Regions from separate parts of the Metabacillus sp. YM-086 genome, predicted to be linked through region 2. Evidence: riboswitches for the same ligand, from Rfam matches in the RefSeq annotation. Region 2 holds a riboswitch; the other holds the start of a gene.
The links. Region 2 has a riboswitch for cyclic di-GMP ahead of ACEWK1_RS11545 (EAL domain-containing protein). Riboswitches for the same ligand answer to the same signal wherever they lie in the genome.
Positions count from the first base shown of each region.

Region 1: it holds a riboswitch for cyclic di-GMP, as region 2 does, so the genes downstream of both, ACEWK1_RS06495 (hypothetical protein) here and ACEWK1_RS11545 (EAL domain-containing protein) in region 2, are expected to answer to the same signal.

Region 1 covers NZ_JBLUOI010000010.1:8,755-17,473, reverse strand. Annotated here, with positions in the region: gene ACEWK1_RS06500 (hypothetical protein) at 1-349, shown strand, start outside; gene ACEWK1_RS06495 (hypothetical protein) at 435-1,937, opposite strand; cyclic di-GMP riboswitch class I at 2,056-2,145, opposite strand; gene ACEWK1_RS06490 (N-acetylmuramoyl-L-alanine amidase) at 2,356-3,918, shown strand; gene ACEWK1_RS06485 (efflux RND transporter periplasmic adaptor subunit) at 4,474-5,721, opposite strand; gene ACEWK1_RS06480 (hypothetical protein) at 5,735-6,397, opposite strand; partial or broken gene ACEWK1_RS06475 (hypothetical protein) at 6,720-8,719, shown strand, end outside.
Region 2 covers NZ_JBLUOI010000022.1:27,781-39,114, reverse strand. Annotated here, with positions in the region: gene ACEWK1_RS11560 (DUF4097 family beta strand repeat-containing protein) at 1-633, opposite strand, end outside; gene ACEWK1_RS11555 (DUF4870 domain-containing protein) at 664-987, opposite strand; gene ACEWK1_RS11550 (methyl-accepting chemotaxis protein) at 1,547-3,235, opposite strand; gene ACEWK1_RS11545 (EAL domain-containing protein) at 3,439-4,149, opposite strand; cyclic di-GMP riboswitch class I at 4,222-4,309, opposite strand; gene uvrA (excinuclease ABC subunit UvrA) at 4,468-7,344, opposite strand; gene uvrB (excinuclease ABC subunit UvrB) at 7,352-9,337, opposite strand; gene ACEWK1_RS11530 (DUF2198 family protein) at 9,698-9,931, opposite strand; gene ACEWK1_RS11525 (GNAT family N-acetyltransferase) at 9,944-10,384, opposite strand; gene ACEWK1_RS11520 (peptide chain release factor 3) at 10,486-11,334, opposite strand, start outside.

The DNA.
Region 1 (8,719 bases), on a different contig from region 2:
AGATGAAGAGTCAAAAAGATTAACAGGAGGAAATCAATACTTCCTAACAGGCCATATCTTAGGTTCAACGAAAACCTTACTATATGGATTAACAAATCAAAATGCTGATATGTTATCAAGAATTGTCTCAAATCCTGGCATGCTTGATCAGTTACTGGCGTATGAAGCGGCTTTTCGTTTTCCAAGTGACCATGAGGGAGGATATTACGACTATACAGTAGAGGTAGAAGGAAATAAAGTTCATGTGAAGAACAGCAGTGTTGAAGCAGATATTAATTTTGAAAAGATAGGCGATTCCTATTACTTTAAAGATATGAAGGTATCGAAGGTCATGATTGATACGAATTAATGGAAAAAGTATCGGTTATTCCGGCAGAAACTTGAAAAAAATGCTCTGTAGAATTTCTCTACAGAGCATTTTTCATAACGTGCTGTTAGCGATCAAGCTGCACATCATCTGATGGTTTGACAAAATAACCAGCACCAACATCGTAACGACCGTTGCTGTAGCCATATACACGAACCGGCTCATTTCGATCAAAGTATTTATAGAATGAACCATCTGGCTTGTACACCTTTAGATTGTATTCCTTACTCCAAACATGTCCTATATAAAATAGATTTACATTGGTTTTCTTCACATAATATCCACCACCAACATCGTAGCGATCACTTAACACTTTGTAAATGCGAAGACCTTCATGTTGTCTTAATTTACGATGCTTAGAACCATTTGGACTGTATAAATACTGGTCATTACTGCGAATTAACACACGGCCAATATGAGTATTAGCTGGTGGTGTAACAGTTAGTAGGTATTTACCTGTATGTCTTGTACTTGAACTACCATTATAGACTTTTAAGTAGTAAGTACCTGTTTCCAATTCAAGCGTGTTTTTATATTTTCCTGGTGTCACAGCACTTCCGTGAACATATTTTTCAAAAAGCGAGTTATTATTATAATCTAACATTTCGATATAAACAGTTGAGTCTACGTATGAAGATAAATCAATGCCTACTTTTCCAGGAACCGTAACATTCACTTTATAAACATCTACTTTATCATCCCAAGTAAGAAAACCTGTTTTTGTTTTGTTATAAGCAATTGACTCAGCTTCAACAATTCCATTGTTAGGTTCTGACTCATTGCTACCAGCTGAAGTGAAGGTTGTATTAAGAGTATATTTTCCTGTATGGCGGTTATTTGAGCTACCATTATAGACTTTCACATAATAAGTACCCTTATTCAAATCCTCAGAACGAATAAATTTAGCGGGATTTTTTGAACTGCCATTAACATAATGTTCAAATATTTCTTTGTTATTACTATCGATTAAAGAAATATAGGTATACGTGTCAACGTAAGAAGTTAAATTAAAATCAACTTGTCCAGATTTAGGAACAGTTATTTTAAAGAAGTCAAACTTATCATCCCATGCTAGAAACCCATTAACAGATTCGCTAAAAGCCAATTCTTGTGCTTCAACTGTTCCATTGTTAGGTTCAACCTCTGTACTCCCTGCTGATGTAAAGTTAGTGATAATTTTGTAAGAACCTGTGTGAACAGTATTTGAACTTCCATTATAGATCTTCAGGTGATAAGTGCCAGGTTCTACATCTTCCCAACGTGTGAATCTTCCAGGAGTAGAAGAGCTCCCGTACACATAATTATTAAAAATTTCCTTGTTATTGGAATCATAGAATTTAATGTATGCATAAGAATGCACATATGAAGTCAAATCAAAAGAAATACGTCCTGCTTCTGTAACATCGATCGTATAATCATTACTTTTTGTTTGTTCTGTTAAGCTTCCGGTTGTTTCTACATCAAATGGAAGTGTGTTCTCTGCTGCTTGTGCCTTTGTATCAAATTGAAATAAGCTAATAACAACTAAAACAGACAATATGGCTAGATTCTTTAAAATTTTACTATTCAAAGTAAGTTCCTCCTATAATCTAAGTTGAAATAAGTAATAAAAAGCGAGTAACCTTGCCAAAAACCCCCTTAAACATAAAAAAACACTATGACAGAATTTGGCCATAGTGCTTCCTTGCTATGGCAACCTGACGATCATAGCAGCTTGTGACTGCCTTAGACTCATGGCTTTGCGTCCTTACTTTTCAGTAAGTTTGCCTTTTTCATAGTATTTTTTTAGTGGTTGATTGATAAGTCTATTATACTATTTTTCTGGAAGAAGTGAAGATGTTATTGGAAAATAACTTCAAATTAAACTTAATTTCCCTACTGAACCTAGTGAATTTGGTGTGGAGTTTTCTGGGGAAATTACTATAAATTCCTTAATCTATTGCCGATACTATATATATGCAAAAAAAGTACGTCTGGAGAGAAGAAAAATGTACAAAAAGATAGGTAACATTCTTATTGCTATACTTTTAGTTGTGGTAATGCTACAACCAAATGCTAAAGCACAAGCCGCTGAATCCAAGGTCATCTGTATTGACCCAGGTCATCAACGAAAAGGTAATAATACGAAAGAACCAAACGCACCAGGGTCTAAAACAATGAAAGCTAAAGTATCTTCAGGAACACAAGGTGTTTCAACGAAAAAGCCTGAATATGTGCTAGTTCTAGAAATCTCTAAGAAGTTAGAAGCGAAGTTGAAAGAACGAGGCTATCAAGTTTATATGACGAGAACACACCATGATGTGAATTTAAGCAATGTGGATCGCGCGCAGTTTTGTAATGCAAAAAGTGCAGATTTAACAATCCGAGTTCATGCAGATGGAAGCACAAACAGAAATATAAGAGGTATTCATGTTTTATATCCATCAGGCTCATATACAAAAAGCATCAATGAAAAAAGTAAACTAGCAGCCACTCACATGATTAATGAAGTGATCAAGTCAACCAGTGCCAATAAGGCGAATGGCGACGGTTTATCACCGCGAACCGATATCACGGGCTTTAACTGGGCGAAACAGCCTGTTGTTCTTCCTGAAGTAGGATTTATGTCAAATCCAGAGGAAGACCAAAAACTATCAACAAATGCCTACCAAGAAAAGCTTGCAGAAGGAATGGCGAACGGAGTTGATCGCTTCTTTGGTTTGAATGGTTCTGCCTCAGCTGAAGGGGAAAAATTAATTCAGCAGTTAGCAGCCTATAACAAAGCAATTGAAGCTGGAGATATTAATAAGGTAAATACACTCTATGACTCTTTTACAAAGCAATTGAAAAATGTAGAAATGAAAATAGGTAAAGTCTCAGGTTCCTCTAATCGTGCTAACTTAAATGAACGCTATGTAAGGCCTGCAAAAATTGCAGTGGAGAGAACAATATTTGAGGTTTCGCAATATCGTTTATTACATGCGATTCAAGCAACTGTTAGTAAGGAGAACTACGCTCAAGCTATCAGTGAGACGAAGAAACTTGAACGTTTAAAGAAAAGAGCAATTGGCATTAAGCAGGCAGGTGGATATCAAGCGCTGCCTAGTAAGATAAATGCAGATTTAAGAAAAAATGAAGCGGAGACACAGGGTGCGTTGTTAATCCGTTTACTAAATAGATATAACCAAGCGATTAACAATGGAGATCTTTATGTAGTGGACGGCCAATATGATCAACTAACAGCACAGCTTCGCTTAACGGAAGTGAAAATTGGACAAGTTGGTGGAGCTTCAAATCGACAGGCATTAAATACTACCTATGTTAGACCTGCAAAAATTGCCGTAGAACGGACAATTTATGAAGTTTCGCAGCTTAGATTAATAGAAGTAATGCGGAAATTGACTGCCGAAAATCAGTTAGTGAAGGCTGAGGCAAATTTATCTGTCTTAGAACGTCTGAAAGGTAGAGCTGATGCGATTAAGCAGGTAGGTGGATATGAGTTACTGCCGGTAATGATTGAGGAAACATTGGAAGAAGTTGAGAAAGAAGTTCGGGTGATTGTTACACGCTGAATCATAACCAATAAGAAACCTGAGTTTCTACTATTAAGTAATTCGGTTTTCGAGTACAAAAGCTTAATTAGCATTCTTTTAACAGGATGGCAAAATTAGTGTCAGTGTGCGAGGAGATTGATGTACTGAAAGTGGCAGGGTTATGGTAGTTAAGACTCTCTGATGTTATTCATTGTTGATTTTTTCGAAGAAATACAGCAATTAATAGGCGGAAAAATTCCGGTTATAGTATACAATAGATGCTTAAAAGGCCGATATAAGCGGAAATATTCCGGCTAACTGCTCTCTATATAGCTAATTTTAAAGAATAAGTTCATATAAGCGGAGTAATTCCCCTTATTTTGTGAAAAATGCTGGTATTTCTCTATTTAGACGGAATTTTTCCGTTTATCTTTTGAAATTTAGTAAAAGTTCTATGCAAAATAATGTAAAAATGCTTGGAGTCACAATGTTCCAAGCATTTTTGCTAATCTAAGTGCGAATAGTAAAATTATTTCTAATTTTGCACTTCAAAAACTAAAACCCGAGTATCTCTTACATACTCGGGTTTTTTAATTATCTCTCCACCAAACCAATCAATATATATTTCCATACTTCACGAGAAGTAAAGTCCTTCAAAGCGGCCTTTGTAATCTGCTTCGGCTTCATTTCGGTTACAAAGCTAGTGTTAGTTTGAGGTGATTTCTCTGGACTGAGCATCGTAACTTCTCCAATGTCAGAACCTTTAACAATCTCCGTATAACCATCAAAACTCAAACCTTTTTCAACCGTTTTCTTCTTAATTTGTCCATCTTCATTTAACTGATAAACATAAGAAGTTTTCTTTCCATGAATTGCTCCATCACGTATTGCAGGTACTTCAATTGCTTCCGACGTTACAACAGAAACCGTTGTTTTTGTCCCGATTGGAGATGTTTCTGGCTGTTCAAGAATGCTTGCAACAAAGTTATACGCATTTTCCTGGTCAATTGTTGGTTCATTGACTGGATATGGATTGATTTTATCAAGTGTACCTTCGAGCTTCTTTTTCTCGCCAGAAGCAGTTGCAGTCAATTTCATACCAGTTTCAGCTTTTTTGAGTTGCTTTTCTGAAAATTCTCCTTCAATTGCTAATTCATTTGATGCGATTGTAATAATAGGGTTTCCGAGATTTTTATTAACTTCAACAACAACTCCGTCGATATTACTGACCATAGAGGCCGAATTTTCTTGTTCATTAATGTTGTCTAACTGATTTTCGTACTTCGTCTTTTGTTCTTCAAGCTTTCGTTTTTCAAGCTCCTGCTTATAAATTTCCTGCTCAATTGTGCTTTCAATCATTTCAGAGGATGCGTGTACATCAATCTTTAACCCATCTTCAAGAATAGAGTCTACCTCTATTTCAGATGTGGTCGTAGGGATGGAGCTTTGATAGTCTTCTAGAGAGTCAATGTAGTCTTCAACACCTTCTATTTCACCCTCAACCTGTGTGATTTCTGATTCGAGTGTTTCTTTCAAAGAATCGATTTCAGGTGATGTATATAAAAATAAAGGAGTTCCAATCGCCACTTCATCTCCTTCTTCTACAAGAAATTGCTGAAATTCAATGTTTTCCAGTGGAAGATATACATCCTGTTCTTCCTTCGGGACCAAGATCCCATCTGTTTCAAACGTCTCAACAATATCTCGTTCCTGTACTCGAGACCATTTTTCAACATGAACGGTATGCTGAACCTTACTATCGTCTTTAAAAATTAAATAAACGTTTGTTCCAATAAATCCAATTACCAAAACTGCTAATACAATACTTACCCATCTTTTCATATCTTCCACCTCCTTAGAATAATACAGGGATTTTAATGTATGCCATTAACCCTGTTAGTAGCCAAGTTATTAGGTAGAACAATATCAAAAGAGTAAGAGCTACATATCTATTTTTTTCACTAAGAGATGCTAAGTAATAGTATTGAAGCATTAATGCTACTAGATGAAACAATGTGATGGAACCGAAAAATGAGTTCCAATACTCATGTTCAAATGCGTATTGACTAAGTACACCAAAAGAAAAAGGATTGCTTACCAGATTTAGATCAAGTAGGACCAAAACTGGTATTGTTACAATTTGTCCAAGTAGTAGAAAAGCAAATCCAAACGATTGCACGATGACTACTTTTATATAAGGGATTTCTAGAAAGATCCAAAAAAATATGGAGGCAAACCAGATAAAAAGGGTTGGATACAGAATGCTAGAAATAAGCTTTCCGCCAAGTAATAGAAGTTTGCCAGATTCATATTCTGATAACGTATAATTTGTAATATTTCCAGAATAAGTTTCCGTTCCGATCCCGAAATATGTACTAGTTGCATAAGTGATTAAGCATAAAACATATAGCAAAATCAGTTTGGGGAAAACTCCTTTGATGGCTTCTGCTTTCTGTAGTTGATAAAGGCTGATTTGTGGTCTAAATAGCCCTTTCACTATGTTCAAATGGTAATTCATTTGTGTGCTCCTTTTAAAAATATGTCTATATTTGTATTCTAACTTAATTTGCAGAGAATGGAAAATAGGTTTCATTACCTATGCTGAAATTTTAATATAGTTTTTTAGATTGGATTCTTTAATGAGAAATTGTTACTTGCTAATTAATAATGATCGTGAAGCTCGTGTTGAATAATCCTTTTATACTATAAAAATTAGTGAGAAATCCTTTTAAAATACAATTTTACCAATTTTCTTCAAGAAAAATACATATTATTACACATGTATTGTATAAATGTGGTAATATGACTAGGTGGAAAATACTAGTATTGGAGTGTTTATTTTGAAGAAAAAGAAAAAAATGAAAAAACAACTCGTACAAGCAGCAGCAATTACAGCTTTAACTGGGGCGGCATTTGTAGCAGCTGGACCATCTGACGCATCTGCAGCAACCGATGTTTCAAAACTAGTCAAACAAGCCTATGATTCTTCCAATCAATTAAAAGGATACTACGATCTAAGTAAAGTAAAAAGTATCAGCCTTTCCAAAGAATTCGTCAATGCTTATGACAAAGCGAAGAAAGACATTGTAGTAGCTGAAAAAGCACTTGCAAACGTATCCGCAAATAAAAGTGCTCTTGTTGCTCAATTAGATGCAGCAAAAAATACTCAATCAAAAGCAGCAAGATTAATTGACGCAATCAAAGTTGGAGATGCTTTAACTGCGAAAACAAATGAATTAACACAATACATAAACGAAGATGTTATTGATGAAGATATGGTCGAAACATACCATGAATTATCAGCAGATATTAATAGAGCAGAACGTGTTTTTAGTAAAGTATACGGTGAACAAAACCGTGAACTAATCCGTGGGGAATTTCTTCTAGATGCAAAGATTGCTAGAGAATCAGTTATCTATGAAGTATCACGCTACACTTTACAAGACCTGATCACTCGACAGTTAGAAGAAGGAAAGGTTGCAGATGCTGAAGAAAACTTCGCAAAATTAGATCGCCTAGAAAAAAGAGCTGTTGAGATCAAAGCTGAAGGAAATAAACTTCACCCAGGAAAATACCCTGAATTAAAGAAAATGGCTGACTCTTTAAAAGAAGCTAAAGAAGTAATTGAAAGTGGCTTTACAATTACTGTAGAAGCAACTTCAACAGATGCTAGCAAGCCAACAATATACGGAGAAGATGAAGTTCAAACAATTGAAAAAGATGTCGTTGTTACAGTTCCTAAAGGTACATTCATTGAGCTTAAAAACCTTGAGGTCAAAGGAAATATCATCCTTAAAGGTGCAGACGCTTCAGCTGGTAAAGTTACATTAACAAATGTAAATGTAACAGGAAGTGTGAAAGTTGAGGAACAAAAGGTTGTATCAACAACTAAAGGAATCTCAAGTATTTTAGATATACCAGTGCCTATTCAATTAATCCTTGGAAAATCTAGCATCATAGGTGAACTAGTGCTTAATCAAAGTGCAAATATCACAGCAGAAACTGGCGTGAAAATTCCGTCCTTAGTAATCAGCCCTGCTCAAGATCTTGGAATTGTTTCCTTAAATGGAGATCTATCATCTTCTAAGGTAACAGTAGGCGGACAAGGTGCAGAGGTTAAATTAGGTGCAAGCGCTAAAGTATTAGAAATGATTCTTAATGCTAAAGCAACAATCGATGCAGAAAATGGTGCATTATTACAATCTCTTCAAGTTGAGACGAAAGATAAAAATTCTCTGGTTCTGTTAAAAGGGGATTTATCTTCTACACTTGTAAAAATAATTAATAGTAATGCTGCAATTTCAATTGCAGAGAATGCAGTTGTTAAGAAGATTGAGAAGGATAAGTCGGTAACAGAGGAGATTGTTATTGATAATAAAGGTCGAGTTGAGGATTCGGATGGGGTTGAGGTACCGGGGAATACGCCTTTGCCGCCGGTAAGTGGTGGAGGAGGTACTCCGAATGCTCCAACAACACCAGTGGAAGACACAACACCAAATGACCAAACTGCCCCAACAGTAGAGGAAGTAACTTTTGGTGGTGTAGAAGGTGTGTTAAACGAGGCAGGAGATACGTTTACTTTTGAGTTTGACGATCTAGCACAGGATATTGGAACAACGGGTGGAGCAACAATTCGATTAAGTGAAGTAGGGACACCAACTGTGGATCAGCCGTTTGAATTCTCACCAGGAAGTGGAGAAAATTCATATTCAGCAGCAACACCAAATTTAACAGCAGAATATTTAGTTAACTTAGGAACAATTACATTAACAGTAGAAGACGAAGCTGGAAATCCAAAAGAATATACATTGGTTTTTGAAGAAGCAGATAATCAAGCGCC
Region 2 (11,334 bases):
GGTTTTCGCCTTGATTGTCCCTACTAGTAAACCTTCCCCTCTTATTGGTCCATTAAACAACTTGATCTTTACTCTTTCATAAGATTGCTGCGGCACTCTTATATACACATTGATTTTCATCATTTTTTTCTCTGTAAAGAAAATAAAACGATTTCCTTCCATTTGGCAGTCAACACCTGTTAAAAAGGTTTCTCTTGCCTGTTCATTGTTTTCAACTCGATAAACTTTCACATCACATTCGACTCGAATATCTTCTTCATTCCATGGTTCAATTATGACACTTCCGTTCGGCAAGTGAATATCAATATCCTGAAAATCAGAGTCTTGAAACTGAAAAATATGTTTAAGATCAATAGACTTGCCAAAGTTTAAATCCAGGTCCATATCCTTTACTTTTTTCACAGCAGAATCTACCCAATCCATCAGCTTATTTCCTAATGATTGCTGTTTTGATTCATTTGCGTCATGTTGATCTTGCTTATGATCACCTATGACCTCAGTTGAAAGAGCTGTTATTTTCTGTTCCTTCACTTTTTCTTCATTTTCCAATGATTCTATTAATGAAAGGGCCTCAGCTGCAGACAGTTTCCCTTCTTCTACCAATTTTAAGATTCTGATTTTTTGATCCTTCATGAACATTCCTCCTCAGAAATTTTGTGTTTTTTAATCCCTAATTAAAAGCTGTATGCCTTTTACAATGTTCCAAATCCCAACAATCAAATTAATCAAACCAACAAAAAGAAATCCAAAAATGAAGGTCAAAAATATTCCCTCCTGAGAAGAGTCAGCTCCTGCTGAAAAGAAGAGCACCATGACCACACCGATCACTGACAAAAACGGTATGATATGTGACACGAGTGCTTTTTTCGCATGACTCTTAACTTCCAACTGATCAACAATAAAGTAAATTGCAATTGGTAACAAAAACGGCGCAAAGAACACGCTAAAGTAATTCAAAGCTGCTAAAAATCTATTTGTTTTATCCATTTGTTCTTTTCACTCCCCTATCATTAATACGTATGAAAAGATAAGAGGTTTCAGGCTTTGATATGTATTTTTTCTATTTCCCTCAATTATTTATGATCTACATAAAGTTTGAAGAGCACTTCCCTTTAACTTTTTATATCTATTCGTCTTACTTGAAGACCATGCAAAATTGGTATATGATGGATATAAAAACATATACTAAAAGACGATTGGTGAACGTACACCAACCGCCTTTCATTGTTTCAGTTACTCCGCAGTGCAAGTTGCGGTGGCTGAGGCTTGTAGAACATAATACGATTAGCTCACTTCCTTCATCGCCAAATGTCAGGGTGGGCTAGTCGTTTTTATTTCCGCTGTTTCCTGTTGCGGCTATAATCGAAACGACCAGAGCGGCAAATGCAATCATCGTATCCAACTCTTCACGCGTGATGTACAAGGCATCACCCCCGATCTGCCCCGGGAGTAACCACCGCAGCCCAACCCCTGCATAGTAACTTGTTATATTATACCATTTTTAGAACCTGCTTTTTATCTCACTATTTTCCTATCTACTGCTAAATTATAATTTAAATTTATTGACAACTACCTTTAATTCCTCTGCCATTTGCGCTAGAGCTTGAGCTGATGCATCAATTTCTTCCATCGAAGCCAATTGTTCTTCAGCTGAAGCTGCTACCTCTTCAGAGCTTGCCGCATTAGCTTGGGAGAGTTGAGATATTTCCATAGCTGAATTGGTAATTTCATCAATGCTAGCCGATATTTGTTGAACAGTTGCTGTTACCTGTTCAATTTGTGGTGTCATATTTCTTGTACTAGAAAGGATTTGCGTGAACTTATCAGATGTTTGTTCTGATACTTTTACCCCTTCCTCAACATTCGTGACAACTTCATTCATGATGTTCACTGATTCATCAGTATCTTTTTGGACTAAGGCAATTAACTCTGCAATACTTTTTGTAGACACTTGTGATTGCTCAGCTAATTTTCTCACCTCATCTGCAACAACTGCAAAACCTTTACCATGCTCACCAGCTCTAGCCGCTTCAATCGCTGCATTTAATGCTAATAAATTTGTTTGTTCAGCAATACCGCTGATCACATCTAATATCGAGCCAATTTCTTTTGATCGTTTTGATAATGAGGTCACTTTTTCGTTTGAACGACTAATAGACTCAGAGATAAACTTCATTTGTGCCAAATTATTTTCAACAAACGTTCCACCTTCCTCGGCTTCTTTTGTTGTTTTTCGTGATAGTTCAGACACATTTGCTGAGCTTTCAGAAATATGTTGAATTCCTTGTAAAACCTCTTGTAATGAAGTTGTGTTGCTTTCTAATTTTGTTGTGGTTTCTTCAGCCCCACTTGAAATCTCCTGAATTGCAGATGAAACAGTTTCTGATGCTCTACTTGATTGTTCCGCACTTGCATTCAATTGCTCTGCTGATGCCGCTACTTGATCAGAGCTTGTAGAAATCGAACTAATCATTTCCCGTAAATTATCTGTCATTTGTTCAAAAGACTCGTTTAGATAATAGATTTCATCTCTACTCTTAATCTTTAATTTTTCTACGTTTAAATCTCCATCTGCTACTTGCTTTGCCATGTTTCCTAATTTTACAACAGGTCGTGATATGAGGATGGAAATAACAACACCACATGCAATAGCAAATAATAGGGCAAAAACACTTAAAATCACTACTTTCACTCTTGCGTTATCTGATGATTCATGTGTTTCCTTATATCGAACATCTAATATTTCTTTTAACCAATTATGCATTGAAAGGGTATCTTCTGTTAGACGAGTGCTTATAGGAACAATTTGCGCTAGTCCCTTATCAATAGCTTTCTCTTTATCAACCAAACTTTCATCCAGAATTTGATTTGCCTTTTCTCTAAACTCAATATTCGAGTTCTCAATTGAATTTAAACGATCAACCGTTTCCTGCAAAGTGGATAATTCTTTCCCTTTTAAAATTGCCGCATTAATACGATCATTTGCTTCATTCATTTTGTCTCGATAGCTATTATCACCATATAGTAAAAATGCACGATAATATCCTGATTGTAGCGCTGAATCGGTTTGAATCGATTGAGTAATTGCACGTATCTCAGTAACAGTTTCAACAATATAATTGTATGATTCATTTGACTGCTTCATATTGGAATATGACACATATGAAGAGATCCCAAAGATCAATGAGACGATTAGGAAGCTTCCTATTAATTTCCGTTTGATTGTTAATTTCATGATGTAAATATCTCCTTTTGTCTGATTTAGTAAAAAACAAAAAAACACCTTTAATCCAAGCATGTACATCTTGGAATTAAACGCGTTATTAGCAAGTGGCAGGATCGCTACCCTTATACCAATATCTCTTCCTTATACAAAACTAAATATTATAAAGTAACAGGGTCGCTATTCTTTCCTAATATTATTCTCAGGTTTTCTTATTAGCCATTACTAACATCAGCATAATTGGTTAATAACTGCGGTCTCCCTAGTAAAAAGCCTTGGCCTAATGGAACGGATAGGCTTTGAGCTATCTGTAAGTCTTCCACTGTTTCTATGCCTTCGAGAATGACAGTATTATTATATCGTCTGCAATACTCTAATATTAAATAGATAAATGCTTGTTTTTTTTCTGACCGGTGCAAATCTTGGGAAAAATAGCGATCGAGTTTTATATATTCGGGGTCAAGCTCAATAATATCTTGTATATACGCTTTACCCTTTCCTACATCATCAAATGCAATACTAATACCAGAATTTCTTAAAATAGCAATTCTCTCTTTTAATTGTGCAAGATCTCTAACAGTCTCAACCTCTGATAATTCAAATGTGATATTTCGATTGGATAGCAACTTTTCTGTAGCTAGCTTGTTTATGAAATCCAGAAATTCATGATGAAAAATAGTTGATGGAAAAATGTTTAGAAATAGCTTTTCTTTTGATTCATTCGGGCGAAACATTTTAAGAGCTTTGTAAACGGACTGAGTATCTAGTTGATATAATTGATTGTTTATGATTGCTTGTTGAAAAAATAATTCCGGATTAGAAAAATCAGTAGATCTTAGAAGTCCCTCATAACCAATCCTTTTCTTATCCTTTAATGAAAAAATAGGTTGAAAATGATGATAGATGTTTCCTTCGTTGATCGTCACGTAAATCCCCCCTTTGTTAGAAAAAAAGTGAACGAGAAGAATACTCGCTCACTTTACAATAGTAAAATATTCTCCGGCGGCTAGGCTACCATAGTAGATGATCTACCTTAGGTCCTTGGCTTTGCGCCCTTATCTTTCAATAAGTTTGCCTTTATCATTTTGTAGGTCTATTATACCACAACAAATTATTACAATTTCACCAACCGTTCGACAAATAATGACATTTTTCCCATTTGCTATATTAACTCTACTTCTTAGATATGAAAAATAGAAAAAGAGGCTGAACATATCATTCAGCCTCACCTCAAATTAACCAAATTAACTTTGCGCTACTTCTTCTTTTTCTTTAATCAGATTTCTCATTCGCTCACGATCGCGCTCTATAATTGGCTTTAAATATTTACCTGTATAAGATTGTTCGTTATTCATAATATCCTCTGGTGTACCAAAGCCTACGATCTGACCACCTTTGTCTCCACCTTCAGGACCAAGATCAACAATATAATCGGTACCTTTAATAACATCAAGATTATGCTCGATGACAAGAACGGTATCACCATTATCCACTAGGCGTTGAAGAACTTTTAAGAGTCTTGCGATATCATCAACATGTAAGCCAGTTGTCGGTTCATCAAGGATGTAGAGTGATTTACCTGTTGAACGTCGGTGCAGTTCTGATGCAAGTTTCACCCTCTGTGCTTCCCCACCGGAAAGTGTCGTTGCGGGTTGACCAAGAGTAATGTAACCAAGGCCTACATCAAAAATCGTTTGCAACTTTCGTTTAATCTTAGGAATATTTTCGAAAAACGTTACTGCATCTTCGACTGTCATTTCTAAGATATCAGAAATGTTTTTCCCTTTGTAGGTAACTTCCAATGTTTCACGGTTGTATCGTTTCCCATGACAAACTTCACATGGGACATACACATCAGGTAGGAAGTGCATTTCAATTTTAATAATTCCATCTCCACGGCAGGCTTCACAACGTCCACCTTTAACATTGAAGCTGAAGCGGCCTTTTTTATAGCCTCTAACCTTTGCCTCATTTGTTGTTGCAAACACATCACGTATGTCATCAAATACACCTGTATATGTTGCAGGATTCGATCGCGGTGTCCGACCGATCGGTGATTGATCAATATCAATGACCTTTTCAAGTTGTTCAATTCCCTTAATTTCTTTGTGCTCACCTGGCTTCGCCTTAGCATTATGAAGCTTTTGCGCCAGAGATTTATGCAGTACTTCATTGACTAATGTACTTTTACCTGATCCTGAAACACCAGTAACAGCGATAAACATCCCTAGCGGGAATTTCACATTTACATTACGTAGGTTATTTTCTTTTGCACCTTTAATTTCAATATATCGACCATCAGGTTTTTTACGCTCGTATGGTAAAGGAATAAACTTTTTCCCTGATAAATATTGTCCAGTTAATGAGTTTTCATCACTCATGACTTCTTCAGGTGTGCCTGCCGAAATAACCTGTCCACCATGAATGCCTGCTCCAGGACCAATATCAATTAAATAATCGGCAGCAATCATTGTATCTTCATCATGTTCAACAACAATTAGTGTATTTCCGATATCACGCATATTTTGTAGTGTCTGAATGAGACGGTCATTATCACGTTGATGAAGTCCAATTGATGGCTCATCAAGTATGTATAAAACACCTGTTAAACGTGAGCCAATTTGAGTGGCAAGACGAATTCGCTGCGCTTCTCCTCCAGATAGGGTTCCAGCTGCACGATTTAATGTTAAATAATCTAAGCCAACATTATTTAAGAAACCTAACCGCTCGCTAATCTCTTTTAAAATCAAATTTGCAATCGTCATTTCTTTTTCTGTTAGAGATAAATTTTGAAAGAATTTAAGTGAATCCTGAACAGACAGCTTTGTTAGCTCTCCAACATGGTTACCCTGAATTAACACAGCTAGAGATTCCTTTTTCAAACGATGCCCCTTACATGTTGGACAGTTTTGCTGTCCCATGTATTTCTCCATTTGCTCACGGATAAAATCAGAGCTCGTTTCTTTGTAACGTCTTTCTACATTGCGAATAACGCCTTCGAACTGAATATAATTTTCTCGAATTTGTCCGAAATCATTTTCATAACGGAAATATATTTCCTCGCCATCGCTGCCGTAAAGGATTTTATCTAGTAGGTGCTTTGGAATGTCCTTTACTGGAATATCCATATCAATTCCATAATGATTGCAAACTGCTTCAAGCATTTGCGGATAATATTGAGAACTAGTTGGTTCCCATGGAGCAATCGCATGCTGTTTCAAGGTTAAATCTTTATTAGGAATAACAAGATCTAAATCCACTTTAAGCTTTGAACCGAGACCATCACATTCTGGACATGCTCCAAACGGGCTGTTAAACGAGAACATTCTTGGCTCAAGCTCACCAATTGAGAAACCACATTGCGGGCAGGCATGATGCTCACTGAAAAGCAGCTCTTCTTCACCAATCACGTCGATAATGACTCTTCCTTCTCCAAGACCTAAAGCTGTTTCTAATGAATCAGCAAGTCGTGAAGCAACACCTTCTTTTACAACAATACGGTCTATTACAACCTCAATCGAATGCTTTTTATTTTTTTCTAAAGAAATTTCTTCCGATAATTCCTGCATTTCTCCGTCTATTCTTACACGGACATAGCCTTGTTTTTTAATGTCCTCGAACACTTTAACATGCGTTCCCTTACGACCTGACACAACTGGAGCAAGAACCTGTAGCTTTGTTCGCTCTGGATACTCTAGAATACGATCAACCATTTGTTCAATGGTTTGGGACGATATTTCAATGTCATGAATCGGACATGTGGGACGCCCGACTCTTGCGAAGAGAAGACGCAAATAGTCATAAATTTCCGTTACAGTCCCAACCGTTGATCGTGGGTTTCGGCTAGTTGTTTTTTGGTCAATTGAAATAGCTGGTGATAATCCTTCAATCGCATCAACATCAGGCTTATCCATTTGCCCTAAAAACTGACGAGCATATGCTGACAAAGACTCTACATAGCGACGTTGTCCTTCAGCATAAATCGTATCAAATGCGAGTGAAGACTTACCGGATCCAGATAGCCCGGTAAGCACCACAAGCTTGTCACGCGGAATGGTTACATCTATGTTTTTTAAGTTGTGGGCACGTGCTCCCTTCACAACAATATGTTCCATTGCCATTATCGCTTCATCCTTCCGCTTTTAACTCTAAAATCAAATCACGCAGCTCAGCAGCTCGTTCAAAGTTCAACGATTTGGCTGCTTCCTTCATTTCATTTTCCATTTCAGCTATCACTTTATCTCGTTCTTTCTTCGTTAATTTCGTTAACTTACTCGCAGCTGTTGCCTCGTACTCTTCAGGAGTTTCAGCAGCAGTTGTTGCACGAATAACGTCACGAATTTCTTTTTGAATAGTTTGAGGAGTGATTCCATGCTTTTCATTAAATTCTATCTGAATTTCACGACGACGCTTAGTCTCATTAAGTGCAATTTCCATCGAATTTGTGATTTTATCGGCGTACATAATAACATGTCCCTCTGCGTTACGGGCTGCACGACCGATTGTTTGGATAAGAGAACGTTCTGATCTTAAGAAGCCTTCCTTGTCTGCGTCAAGAATAGCTACAAGCGAAACCTCTGGAATATCCAAGCCCTCTCTCAGTAGGTTGATTCCAACAAGAACATCATATTTGCCAAGACGAAGTTCTCGGATGATTTCAATCCGCTCTAATGTTTTTATTTCTGAATGTAAGTAGTTTACTTTAATCCCGATTTCTTTAAGGTAGTTTGTTAGATCCTCAGACATTTTTTTCGTTAGAGTTGTAATGAGGACACGTTGATTTTTTTCAACTCTTGCGTGAATTTCGCCAATTAAATCATCGATTTGTCCTTCAATTGGACGAATATCAATCGTAGGATCTAATAGTCCTGTCGGGCGGATAATCTGCTCAATCATCTCAGGTGAATGGTCCATTTCATAAGGACCGGGAGTAGCAGATACATACACAATGTTTTCAATATGCTTTTCGAATTCTTCAAATCTAAGAGGACGGTTATCCATTGCAGATGGTAGCCGGAATCCATGGTCCACTAGCACCTGTTTACGGGCCTGGTCACCATTAAACATACCCCGAATTTGCGGCAATGTAACATGTGACTCATCAATAACAATCAGTGAATCTTCAGGAAAGAAATCTAGTAACGTATAAGGAGTGGATCCTGATGGGCGAAGTGTTAGGTGACGAGAGTAGTTTTCGATACCGGAGCAAAAGCCCATTTCCCTCATCATTTCTAAGTCATATCTCGTTCTTTGCTCAAGGCGCTGAGCCTCTAGCAGCTTACCATTTTCACGCATTTCCTCTAAACGTTCCTCTAGCTCTGCTTCGATATTTTTAATGGCTTTCTCCATTTTTTCTTCTCTTGTAACGAAGTGAGATGCCGGGAAAATGGCCACATGCTCGCGCTCTCCCATGATTTCTCCTGTTAAAGCATCCACTTCACGGATTCGGTCAATTTCATCTCCAAAAAACTCTACCCGAATGCATTGTTCATCCCGAGATGCTGGAAAGATTTCCACCACATCACCGCGAACACGGAACGTTCCTCTTCGGAAATCAATATCATTTCGCTCGTATTGAACATCTACCAATCTTCTTAAGAGCTGATTTCGTTCAATTTCCATCCCTGTTCTTAATGAAACCACTAGCTCCTTATATTCCTCTGGCGAACCGAGGCCGTAAATACAAGAAACACTGGCAATGATGATGACATCGTTTCGTTCAAAAAGAGAGGATGTTGCAGAGTGACGAAGTTTATCTATTTCATCATTAATGCTGGCATCTTTTTCAATAAATGTATCCGTTTGTGGAACATATGCCTCTGGCTGATAATAATCATAGTAACTAACAAAATACTCAACTGCATTATTGGGGAAAAAGTCTTTAAACTCGCTGTATAGCTGCCCTGCTAATGTTTTGTTATGGGCAATAACTAATGTGGGTTTATTTACTTCTTTTATTAGATTAGAGACGGTAAAGGTTTTACCTGTGCCTGTTGCACCTAGTAGTGTTTGATGCTTTTTTCCTTGTTTTATTCCCTCAACTAATGCTTGAATTGCTTTAGGTTGATCACCTTGCGGCTTGTATTTTGAGACTAATTCAAATTGCTCGCTCACGCATAAGCCTCCATTCAGAAAATGTCAATATCAATAGTTTACCACATTTGTGTGGAAAATCGCCAAAAATACGAACTAAAGTTCGTGTTTAATTTAAATTATAATTCATATTTGTATTCGGGCTGTTAATTTAGCTCACATAAAAACACGGTCGTTCCATTGCGCTCCAGACAATATAGTTTTATAAAAATTATTCAAAAAGAACAATTGTTACGTATAAGTCTTCCTATAATAAAAAACAAGTTTATGTAAGTAATTCATTTTTGCAACTTTCAAAGTCAAATTTGCAACCAAAGAAAAAAGAGCATACAGAGCAGCCCTTTTTCTTTTCAGTATTTCTTTTTTTGTTCAACCTCAAACCTATTTCTTCTTATGTAGGTTATCCTTCATTTTTTTCGCATAGAAGAAGCCTACTCCTAGTGATACGATGTCAATAAAATAAATGCTTGGACCGTGTGTGTAGCCTTTTATGTAAGAGGCTGTTAACAATGCCGCAGTTAGGGCTGTTCCTACATAGTGATTATAGCTGACACGTGTAAACAGTAGCACAAGAAGAAATGGCATAAAGATGGCTAAAATAATTTTAATTACCATATAAATCTCCTGTTAAATTGATAAATTGTAAAAATAAACAGCATCTTCTTTTTCATAGCCTAAGCTTTCATAAAGAGCCTGTGCTTTTACATTGTCTTTTGTTGTTTCTAAAAGAATGCCCGCGGCCCTTGTTTCGACTGCAAGATCCTTTGCTTTATTCATCAGTGCTTTTCCTACTCCATGACGGCGATAATCTTCGGCAACGAATAAATCGTTTAATAGCCATTTGCGATTCATACCTACTGATGTAAAAATCGGATAAAGCTGAACAAACCCAGCTGGAGAATCGTTTTCCATTGCTAAGAAGATAACAGACTCATTATTTTCGATTCGCTCTTTTATAAATTCTTTTGCACCTTCAAGATTTGATGCTTGTCCGTAAAACATTCTGTATTGATTGAATAACTGTGATACTTGGTCTAATTCATTTAAAGTCACTTTTAGAATATTCAATTGCTTTCCCTCTATTCCCTTATCTATGCTTTCATCATATCATGGAAAATTGTCAAAAAACCACAAAAAGACTAATCCCCTTGAGGAATTAGCCTTCAACCTTACTTTTGTGATGTTACACCTTGATAGTCGTTTTCTTCTAATAAGTCGACTAGCTCAATGTCTTTTTGATTTTCTAAGAAATAGCGTAAAGTGAATTCATTTTCAAATAGAACTGCGTATGCACCATAACGGTCGCGAACAAGCATACTTCTTGAATCAAAGAAGCGTTTATCAAACTTTTCACTTTTAATCCATCTTGGAATTCGTTCACCTAGTGGAGTAAATTCGATATCAACGTTATACTCAGCTTTCATACGGTATTCAAATACCTCAAATTGCAGCTGACCAACAGCACCTAGAATAATGGAATCATTCATTTCCTGACGATAAAGCTGAATGGCCCCTTCTTGAACAAGCTGCTCAATTCCTTTACGGAACTGCTTTGCCTTCATCACGTTTTTCGCTTGCACTCGTTTGAACAATTCTGGTGGGAATTGCGGAAGTTCTTCATATTGATACGAATCCTTTCCGCCAATTAACGTATCACCAATTTGGTAAATGTTTGGATCATAAATTCCGATGATATCCCCAGGATACGCTTCATCTACTGTATCGCGATCCTTTGCCATAAAGGCTTGTGTTTGATTTAACTTAATCGTTTTGTTCGTTCTGCTTAAATTAACACTCATGCCACGTTCAAATTTTCCTGAGCACACACGGAAAAACGCAATACGATCACGGTGAGCCGGATTCATATTCGCTTGGATTTTGAAAATATAGCCTGAGAACTGATCTTTTTCCGGCTCAATTAAGCCTTGATCTGTTTTACGAGGCTGTGGTTGTGCAGCAAATTGAAGGAATGTATCAAAAAATGTTTGCACACCAAAGTTTGCAAGGGCACTACCAAA